DNA from 2 places in the Streptomyces sp. NPDC002564 genome. Region 1 is predicted to be linked to the other one. Evidence: predicted binding sites of a transcription regulator. Region 1 holds the regulator's gene; the other holds the start of a gene.
The links. The regulator HspR, encoded in region 1, represses chaperone genes until heat shock. The targets are predictions, from matches to a motif close to TTGAGNNNNNNNNNCTCAA.
Positions count from the first base shown of each region.

Region 2: a site for HspR is predicted at 2,072-2,090, ahead of dnaK (molecular chaperone DnaK). Genes of this name have one in related genera too.

Region 1 covers NZ_JBIARE010000004.1:330,977-335,158, reverse strand. Annotated here, with positions in the region: gene dnaK (molecular chaperone DnaK) at 1-421, shown strand, start outside; gene grpE (nucleotide exchange factor GrpE) at 421-1,125, shown strand; gene dnaJ (molecular chaperone DnaJ) at 1,159-2,352, shown strand; gene ACFYXE_RS16765 (heat shock protein transcriptional repressor HspR) at 2,354-2,803, shown strand; gene ACFYXE_RS16760 (hypothetical protein) at 2,903-3,409, shown strand; gene ACFYXE_RS16755 (helix-turn-helix transcriptional regulator) at 3,420-4,182, opposite strand, start outside.
Region 2 covers NZ_JBIARE010000006.1:447,171-451,352, forward strand. Annotated here, with positions in the region: gene ACFYXE_RS23690 (DUF6345 domain-containing protein) at 1-1,273, opposite strand, end outside; gene ACFYXE_RS23695 (OsmC family protein) at 1,585-2,010, shown strand; gene dnaK (molecular chaperone DnaK) at 2,160-4,046, shown strand; gene narI (respiratory nitrate reductase subunit gamma) at 4,081-4,182, opposite strand, start outside.

The sequences.
Region 1 (4,182 bases):
GGTCAACCGCATGCGCGAGGAGGCCGAGAAGTACGCGGACGAGGACCACGCCCGCCGCGAGGCCGCCGAGTCGCGCAACCAGGGCGAGCAGCTCGTCTACCAGACCGAGAAGTTCCTCAAGGACAACGAGGACAAGGTCCCGGGCGACGTGAAGACCGAGGTCGAGGAAGCCGTCACCGAGCTGAAGGAAAAGCTCAAGGGCGAGGACACGGCCGAGATCCGCACCGCCACCGAGAAGGTCGCCGCCGTCTCGCAGAAGCTGGGCCAGGCCATGTACGCCGACGCCCAGGGCGCGCAGGCCGCGGGCGGTCCCGAGGGCGCGGCCCCGGGTGCCGAGCAGCCCAAGGCCGACGACGACGTCGTGGACGCCGAGATCGTCGACGACGAGAAGCCCGGTGACGCGAAGGGCGGCGCCGCCTGATGACCGAGGAGACCCCGGGCTTCGGCGAGAACGCCGAGAAGCCTGACGTCCCCTCCGGCGCCACCCCTGATGACGCGGCGCCGAAGGCCGCCGAGCCCTCCACCGAGGAGGGCCCGGCGGCCCCGGCCGGGGACGCAAGCAGCAAGACGTCCGCGCAGGACGTGGGCCTGACCGCCCAGCTGGACCAGGTGCGCACCGCGCTCAACGAGCGCACCGGGGACCTGCAGCGGCTGCAGGCCGAGTACCAGAACTACCGCCGTCGGGTGGAGCGGGACAAGGTGACGGTGAAGGAGATCGCCTCGGCGAACCTCCTCTCCGAGCTCCTTCCCACCCTCGACGACATCGGCCGCGCGCGCGAGCACGGCGAGCTGGTGGGCGGCTTCAAGTCGGTGGCCGAGTCCCTGGAGACCGTCGTCGCCAAGCTGGGGCTGCAGCAGTTCGGCAAGGAGGGCGAGCCCTTCGACCCGACGATCCACGAGGCCCTGATGCACAGCTACGCACCGGACGTCACCGAGACGACGTGCGTCGCGATCCTGCAGCCGGGGTATCGCATCGGCGAGCGCACCATCCGCCCCGCGCGGGTGGCCGTCGCCGAGCCCCAGCCGGGCGCGCAGACCGTCAAGGGCGAGGCACCCGAGGGTGCCGAGGCCACGGCGGACGCGGCCGACGAGAAGAAGGAGACCGGTGGCCCGGACGAGGGCTGACGGTCACGACATGAGTGAGGAGGGACGTCGGGGATGAGCACCAAGGACTTCATCGAGAAGGACTACTACAAGGTCCTCGGCGTCCCCAAGGACGCCACCGAGGCCGAGATCAAGAAGGCGTACCGGAAGCTCGCCCGCGAGAACCACCCGGACGCCAACAAGGGCAATCCCAAGGCGGAGGAGCGTTTCAAGGAGGTCTCCGAGGCGAACGACGTCCTCGGTGACCCCAAGAAGCGCAAGGAGTACGACGAAGCACGTGCTCTCTTCGGCAACGGCGGATTCCGCCAGGGCCCCGGAGGCGGCGGCGGTTCGTTCAACTTCGACCTGGGCGACCTCTTCGGAGGCACCGCCCAGGGCGGCGGGGGAGCGGCCGGCGGCGGCTTCGGGGGCGGTCTCGGTGACGTCTTCGGGGGCCTGTTCAACCGCGGCGGCGCGGGTGCCCCGGGCGGCACCCGGACGCAGCCGCGGCGCGGCCAGGACATCGAGTCCGAGGTCACGCTGAGCTTCACGGAGGCGGTCGACGGCGCGACGGTGCCGCTGCGCATGTCCTCCCAGGCGGCCTGCAAGGCCTGTTCCGGCACCGGCGACAAGAACGGCACGCCGCGCGTGTGCCCGACCTGCGTCGGCACCGGGCAGGTCTCGCGGGGCGGCGGCGGGGGGTTCTCCCTCACCGATCCGTGCATGGACTGCAAGGGCCGGGGCCTCATCGCCCAGGACCCGTGCGAGGTCTGCGGCGGCAGCGGCCGCGCCAAGTCGTCCCGGACGATGCAGGTGCGGATCCCGGCCGGTGTGTCGGACGGGCAGCGCATCCGCCTGCGCGGCAAGGGCGCGCCCGGCGAGCGCGGCGGCCCGGCCGGCGACCTCTACGTGGTCGTGCACGTCGACGCCCACCCGGTCTTCGGCCGCAAGGGCGACAACCTGACGGTCACGGTGCCGGTGACGTACCCCGAGGCGGCCCTGGGCGGCGAGGTCAAGGTGCCCACCCTGGGCGGCCCGCCGGTCACCCTGAAGCTGCCCGCCGGCACGCCGAACGGCCGTACGATGCGGGCCCGCGGCAAGGGAGCGGTCCGCAAGGACGGCACCCGGGGCGACCTGCTGGTGACGGTGGAGGTGTCGGTCCCGACATCGCTGTCCGACGCCGCGAAGGAAGCGCTGGAGTCCTACCGCGAGGCGACTGCGGGCGACGACCCGCGGGCAGAACTGTTCCAGGCCGCGAAGGGAGCATGAGATGGACGGCCGTCGTCGCAATCCGTATCAACTCACCGACGAGACGCCGGTGTACGTCATCTCGGTGGCCGCCCAGCTGAGCGGCCTCCACCCCCAGACCCTGCGGCAGTACGACCGCCTGGGCCTGGTCTCCCCGGACCGCACCGCGGGCCGCGGCCGCCGCTACTCCGCCCGCGACATCGAACTGCTGCGCACCGTGCAGCAGTTGTCGCAGGAGGAGGGCATCAACCTCGCCGGCATCAAGCGCATCATCGAGCTGGAGAACCAGGTGACGGCGCTCCAGTCGCGGATCGCGGAGCTGTCCGCGGCCGTGGAGGGAGCCGCCGTCGCCATGCAGCAACGTGAAGCGGCGGTGCACGCCTCGTACCGCCGCGATCTCGTCCCCTACCAGGACGTGCAGCAGGCGGGCGCGCTGGTGGTGTGGCGGCCGAAGAGATCGACGGAGCAGTAGGTTCCGTACCCTGATACAGGGCCGGGAGGTGACCGCCTCCCGGCCCTGTATCGCTGTTTTCAGGGGAATTTTCACGGGAGTGGGGGGCCGGCCGTGGCCATGGTGGGGCTGTTCTGGATCGCCGAGGGCGATGTCTATGTGGGGGCCAAGCCGGTCGGGCTCGCGCCCGGGGTGCGCCTGACGCCGGAGGGCATCCTCGCCCTCGGCGACCGGCAGACCGGCATGTGGCCGTGGGAGGACGTGCACGCGCTGGCGATCGACGACGTGCCGGTGCGGTCGCTGAAGCGGAACGTCGGCGTGGCCGTCGACCTGGTGCTCACGGTGGGCCTCGGCGGGGGCGACGAGGCGCCGACGATGACGGTCCGGCTCACGGACGCCGAGGGCGCCGAGACGGAGCTGACGGCGTACACGGCGGCGGCGATCGGCTACTCGCAGAAGGAGTACGACCTCTCCCGCGAGCTGCTGTCCCGCCTGACCGAGGGCGCGGGCTCGCTGCTGACCACGCTGACCGCGATGTCGGACTGGGGCCGCCGCCACGAGGGCGGTTCGCCGCGGGCGGGGGAGCGGGAGGCGCTGCTGCGGGAGTGGGCGGCGGGGGCGCCCTGACCCGGGCCCCTCACGGCTCCCGGTCGAGCAGTCCCGACTGGCCGATCAGATAGCCGAGTTGGGCGCGGCTGCTGCTGCCCAGGGTGGCGGCGAGCTTGGCGATGTGGACGCGGGCGGTTCGGATGTTCATGCCGAGCCTGTCGGCCATCTCGGCGTCGGTCAGGCCCTCCACGAGCAGACCGGCGATGGCGCGCTGGCGTGCGGTGATGCCGCCCTCGGAGGGCTGCGGGGCGGCCTGCGGCCACATGGGGGTGGCCAGCCGCCACAGCCGCCAGAAGGTGGTGGCGAAGTACTCGACGAGGGCCGGGTGGCGCAGCTCCAGGGCGATGGTGCGGTCCTTGCTCGCCGGGATGAAGGCGACGGTCCGGTCGAAGACGAAGAGCCGGTCGGTGACCTCGTCCAGGGTGCGGGCCTCGGTGTCGCCTTCGAGCTGTTCGAAGTAGGCGAGGACGGGCAGAGAATGGCGCGTTGTGTGCTGGTACAGGGTGCGCATGCGGCACCCGCGGGTGAGGATCGCCTGGTCCCGGGGGAAGACTTCGGCCAAGGTCTCCGGCGGCCGGGTGCCGCCGGGCTGGACGGCGAGGAACTCGTCCGTGACGTCGTACATCGCGCGGTCGATGGCCGAGTTGATCTGGTCGAGGCCGTCGAGGACGGTGAGGGTGGGGCCCTCGACGTCGGTGCCGAGGACGCCGCACAGGTCGTGCAGCGCGGCGGGGGCGGCGGGGCGCAGCCACTGCAGGTCGACGAGGTCGGGCCGCAGCAGACCGAGGTCC
Region 2 (4,182 bases), on a different contig from region 1:
GCGCCTGCACGGGTGTGCCGTCGTTGTCGAGGCCGACGCGGATCAGGCCGCGGCCCGGCGTGATGACGGGGGCGCCGTCGAAGACCTGCCGGAACGTCACGTGCGTCTGGATCGACACCGGGCGCCCGACCTCCGAGCCGTCCTTCGTCCCGGAGTTCTGCATCAGGTCGTGCACGCCGTCCACGACGAGCTCGGCGCCCTCGGCGTACCGCTCGGCGAACGAGCGGGCCGCCTCGACGGCACGGTCGGTGGGCAGCTGCTGGGTGTTGCGGTGGTTCGGTTCGGCGAGCCTGACCCAGCGCACGCCGTCGGGCGCGGCGGAGACGATGCGGTCGCCGGAGGACGCGTTGAGCACGCCGAGCCGGTCCGCCTGCACCTCCTGCAGCGCCGCCGACGGGAAGTCGGCGAGCCGGCCGAGGGCGCCGAGCTGCGTGCCCGGGTCGTCCGGCGCGAGCTGGATGATCTGCCGGCCGCCGGGGAGCCGGGTGAGCGGCTCGCGGATGCTGTCGCGCGCGTAGTACCAGCGCCAGGCGTACCAGTTGTCCGGCACGTGCTCGCGGTAGAAGTTCCGCTCGGTGTTGAGGCGGTTGGTGGCCTCGGCCTGGGTGGACCCCACGGCGCACACCGAGGGCGCCTGGCCGTGGTAGATGTCCCAGCTGGCGTTGAGCCAGGCGTCGCAGTACGTCTGCCCGGACCGCCACTTCTCCCAGAACTTCTTGCCGTAGTCGCCGCTGTCGATGCTGACGGTCTCGAAGCCGAAGATCATCCGGAAGCCGATGTTGGGCCCGGCCCAGGTGCGGATCGGCGAGTGGCCGCCGGTGACCTTCAGCGAGTCGCAGGTCGACCAGAAGACGTAGTTCGCCCGCTCGTTGCCGAGCGCCATCCGGTTGGAGACGGCGTCGCTGCGGCCGTCCCAGGCCGCGCCGAGTGGCGCGAAGAAGACGCCGTTGCCGTCCATGCCGCCGTGGCCCGAGTGGTAGACGGCGACGACGGCGTCCATGCCGTAGCGGTCCTGCCAGTTGTCGTACGTCTCCTCGTACGCCCACACCTGCGCGCCGCCGTCGGCGAACCAGAAGTTCCGGTCGTAGAACTGCTGGAGGTACGCCAGCCAACCGGTGGCGTCCTCGTGCGTGTGGTACAGCGTCGCCTGGTTGACGAACTTCTGGATGCTGAAGGCACCCCACCAGCCGAAGGTCGAGTCCCGGTCGCCCGCCGCACCGGGCTTCTCCGGTTCGATCGGGGACGGACCGTGGTCCGAGTAGTTGATGCGCATGGCCTTACCCCCTGAGATGATCTCCTCGTTCCGTGCGCGAGGGGGCCTCAAAGTGTCACCGGGAACGGGCCTTGCCCAGTTGCCATTCCGGCCATAGAGACCGTGCCACGGGCCCGTTCCCGCACCTCAGCGGCCTCTGTGGCACGGCGGTGCACACACTGTGTTCGGATCGGGCGACGTGCACCTGCGGGCCCCGCTCGAACACCTCCTGCGGCCCGGTCCGCCCCGCGCGGCCCGTTTTCATCCGGAGTGTGATCGGATGGTGGCGACGCACCTTCCGATCACTCAACCGCACTGAAGGGAACTGCATCGTGGCAACCACGCGCTCCGCGCACACGGTCTGGGAAGGCTCTCTGACGGAGGGCACGGGGACCGTCACCTTCGACTCCTCCGGCATCGGGGAGCAGGCGGTGTCCTGGCCGTCGCGCGCCGAGGAGGCGAACGGCAAGACCAGCCCGGAGGAGCTCATCGCCGCCGCGCACTCCAGCTGCTTCTCGATGGCGCTGTCGCACACCCTGACCGGCGCGGGCACCCCGCCCACCCGTCTGGTGAGCTCCGCCGACGTGACCCTGCAGCCCGGCACCGGCATCACCGGCATCCACCTCACCGTCGAGGGCACCGTGCCCGGCATCGACGAGGCCGCCTTCGTGGAGGCGGCCGAGAGCGCGAAGGCCGGCTGCCCGGTGAGCCAGGCCCTGTCGGGGACCACCATCACCCTTTCGGCCAAGCTGGCCTGACCCGGCGCCTGTTGACGATGCCGCCGCCCCTGTCGGGGTGGCGGCATTGTCACGCGCGGCATTGACAAGAGCCCGCTCAAGTTTTGTGATGGAGAACGGAGTAGACCTGGATACGGGGGACGTGGGCTCGCGGCGGAAGGGACTGGACCATGGCACGTGCGGTCGGGATCGACCTCGGTACGACGAACTCGGTGGTGGCCGTGCTGGAGGGCGGTGAGCCCACCGTCGTCGCCAACGCGGAGGGCGCGCGCACCACGCCCTCGGTCGTCGCCTTCGCGAAGAACGGCGACGTCCTGGTGGGCGAGGTCGCCAAGCGGCAGGCCGTCACCAACGTGGAGCGCACCGCGCGCTCCGTCAAACGGCACATGGGCGAGGGGAGTTGGCGCTTCCCGGAGAGCGGGTCGGTGGACGGCACCCGCTACACCGCGCAGGAGCTGTCCGCCCGCGTCCTGCAGAAGCTCAAGCGCGACGCCGAGTCCTACCTGGGCGAGGACGTCACCGACGCGGTGGTCACCGTGCCCGCGTACTTCGACGACACCCAGCGCCAGGCCACCAAGGAGGCCGGCGAGATCGCCGGCCTGAACGTGCTGCGCATCGTCAACGAACCCACCGCCGCCGCCCTCGCCTACGGTCTCGACAAGGGCGACGACCAGACCGTCCTCGTCTTCGACCTCGGCGGCGGCACCTTCGACGTCTCCCTCCTGGAGATGGGCGAGGGCGTCATCGAGGTGAAGGCCACCAACGGCGACACCCGGCTCGGCGGCGACGACTGGGACCAGCGCGTCGTCGAGCACCTGGTGCGGCAGTTCAAGAACGCCCACGGGGTGGACCTCGGCAAGGACAAGATGGCGCTCCAGCGCCTGCGCGAGGGCGCCGAGAAGGCGAAGATCGAGCTGTCCTCGTCGAGCGAGACGGACATCAACCTCCCGTACATCACCGCGTCCGCGGACGGCCCGCTGCACCTGGCCGAGAAGCTGACCCGCGCCCGGTTCCAGGAGCTGACCGCCGACCTCCTCGACCGCTGCAAGGCGCCCTTCCACCAGGCCGTCAAGGACGCGGGCATCGAACTGTCCGCCGTCGACCACGTGATCCTGGTGGGCGGCTCCACCCGGATGCCCGCGGTGACCGAGCTGGTGCGCGAACTCACCGGCAAGGACCCGCACAAGGGCGTCAACCCCGACGAGGTGGTGGCGCTCGGCGCGGCCCTGCAGGCCGGCGTGATCCGCGGCGACGTCAAGGACGTCCTGCTCCTGGACGTGACCCCGCTCTCCCTCGGCATCGAGACCAAGGGAGGGATCATGACCAAGCTCATCGAGCGCAACACCACGATTCCCACCAAGCGTTCGGAGACGTTCTCCACCGCCGAGGACAACCAGCCCTCCGTCGGCATCCAGGTCTTCCAGGGCGAGCGGGAGATCGCCGCGTACAACAAGAAGCTCGGCGTCTTCGACCTGACCGGGCTGCCGCCCGCCCCGCGCGGCGTCCCCAAGATCGAGGTCACCTTCGACATCGACGCCAACGGCATCATGCACGTCTCGGCGAAGGACGAGGCCACCGGGCGCGAGCAGCGCATGACGGTGACCGGCGGCTCCGCGCTGCCCAAGGACGACATCAGCCGCATGGTGCGCGAGGCCGAGGAGCACGCCGAGGAGGACCGCAGGCGCCGCGAGGCGGCGGAGACCCGCAACCAGGCCGAGCAGCTCGTCTACCAGACCGAGCGGTTCCTGCAGGAGAACGGGGAACGCGTCCCGGCGGACACGAAGGCCGAGGTGGAGACGGCCGCGGCCGAGCTGAAGGACCTCCTCAAGAACCGCGCCGAGGACACGAACGCCCTGCGCACCGGCGCCGAGAAGCTCGCCACGGTGAGCCAGCAGATGGGCCGCGCGATGTACGAGAACTCCGGCGGCGCCACCGCCCAGGAGCAGCCGTCACCGGGCGCGGGACCGGAGGAGGGCGTGGTGGACGCGGAGATCGTGGACGAGGACGACCCGGGCAAGGAGAAGGGCGGGACGGGCGGGCCCGGAGGCGCCGCCTAGCGGGCGCCGCCGCGGCGGGCGGGGCGGCGGGGCATCAGGACCCCGTCCGCTCCCAGCCGCGCCGCTCCGGCCGTGCCCCCACGCGCTTGGGGTCCCGGCCGCGGTAGACGACGTAGGGCCGGAACAGGTACTGCAC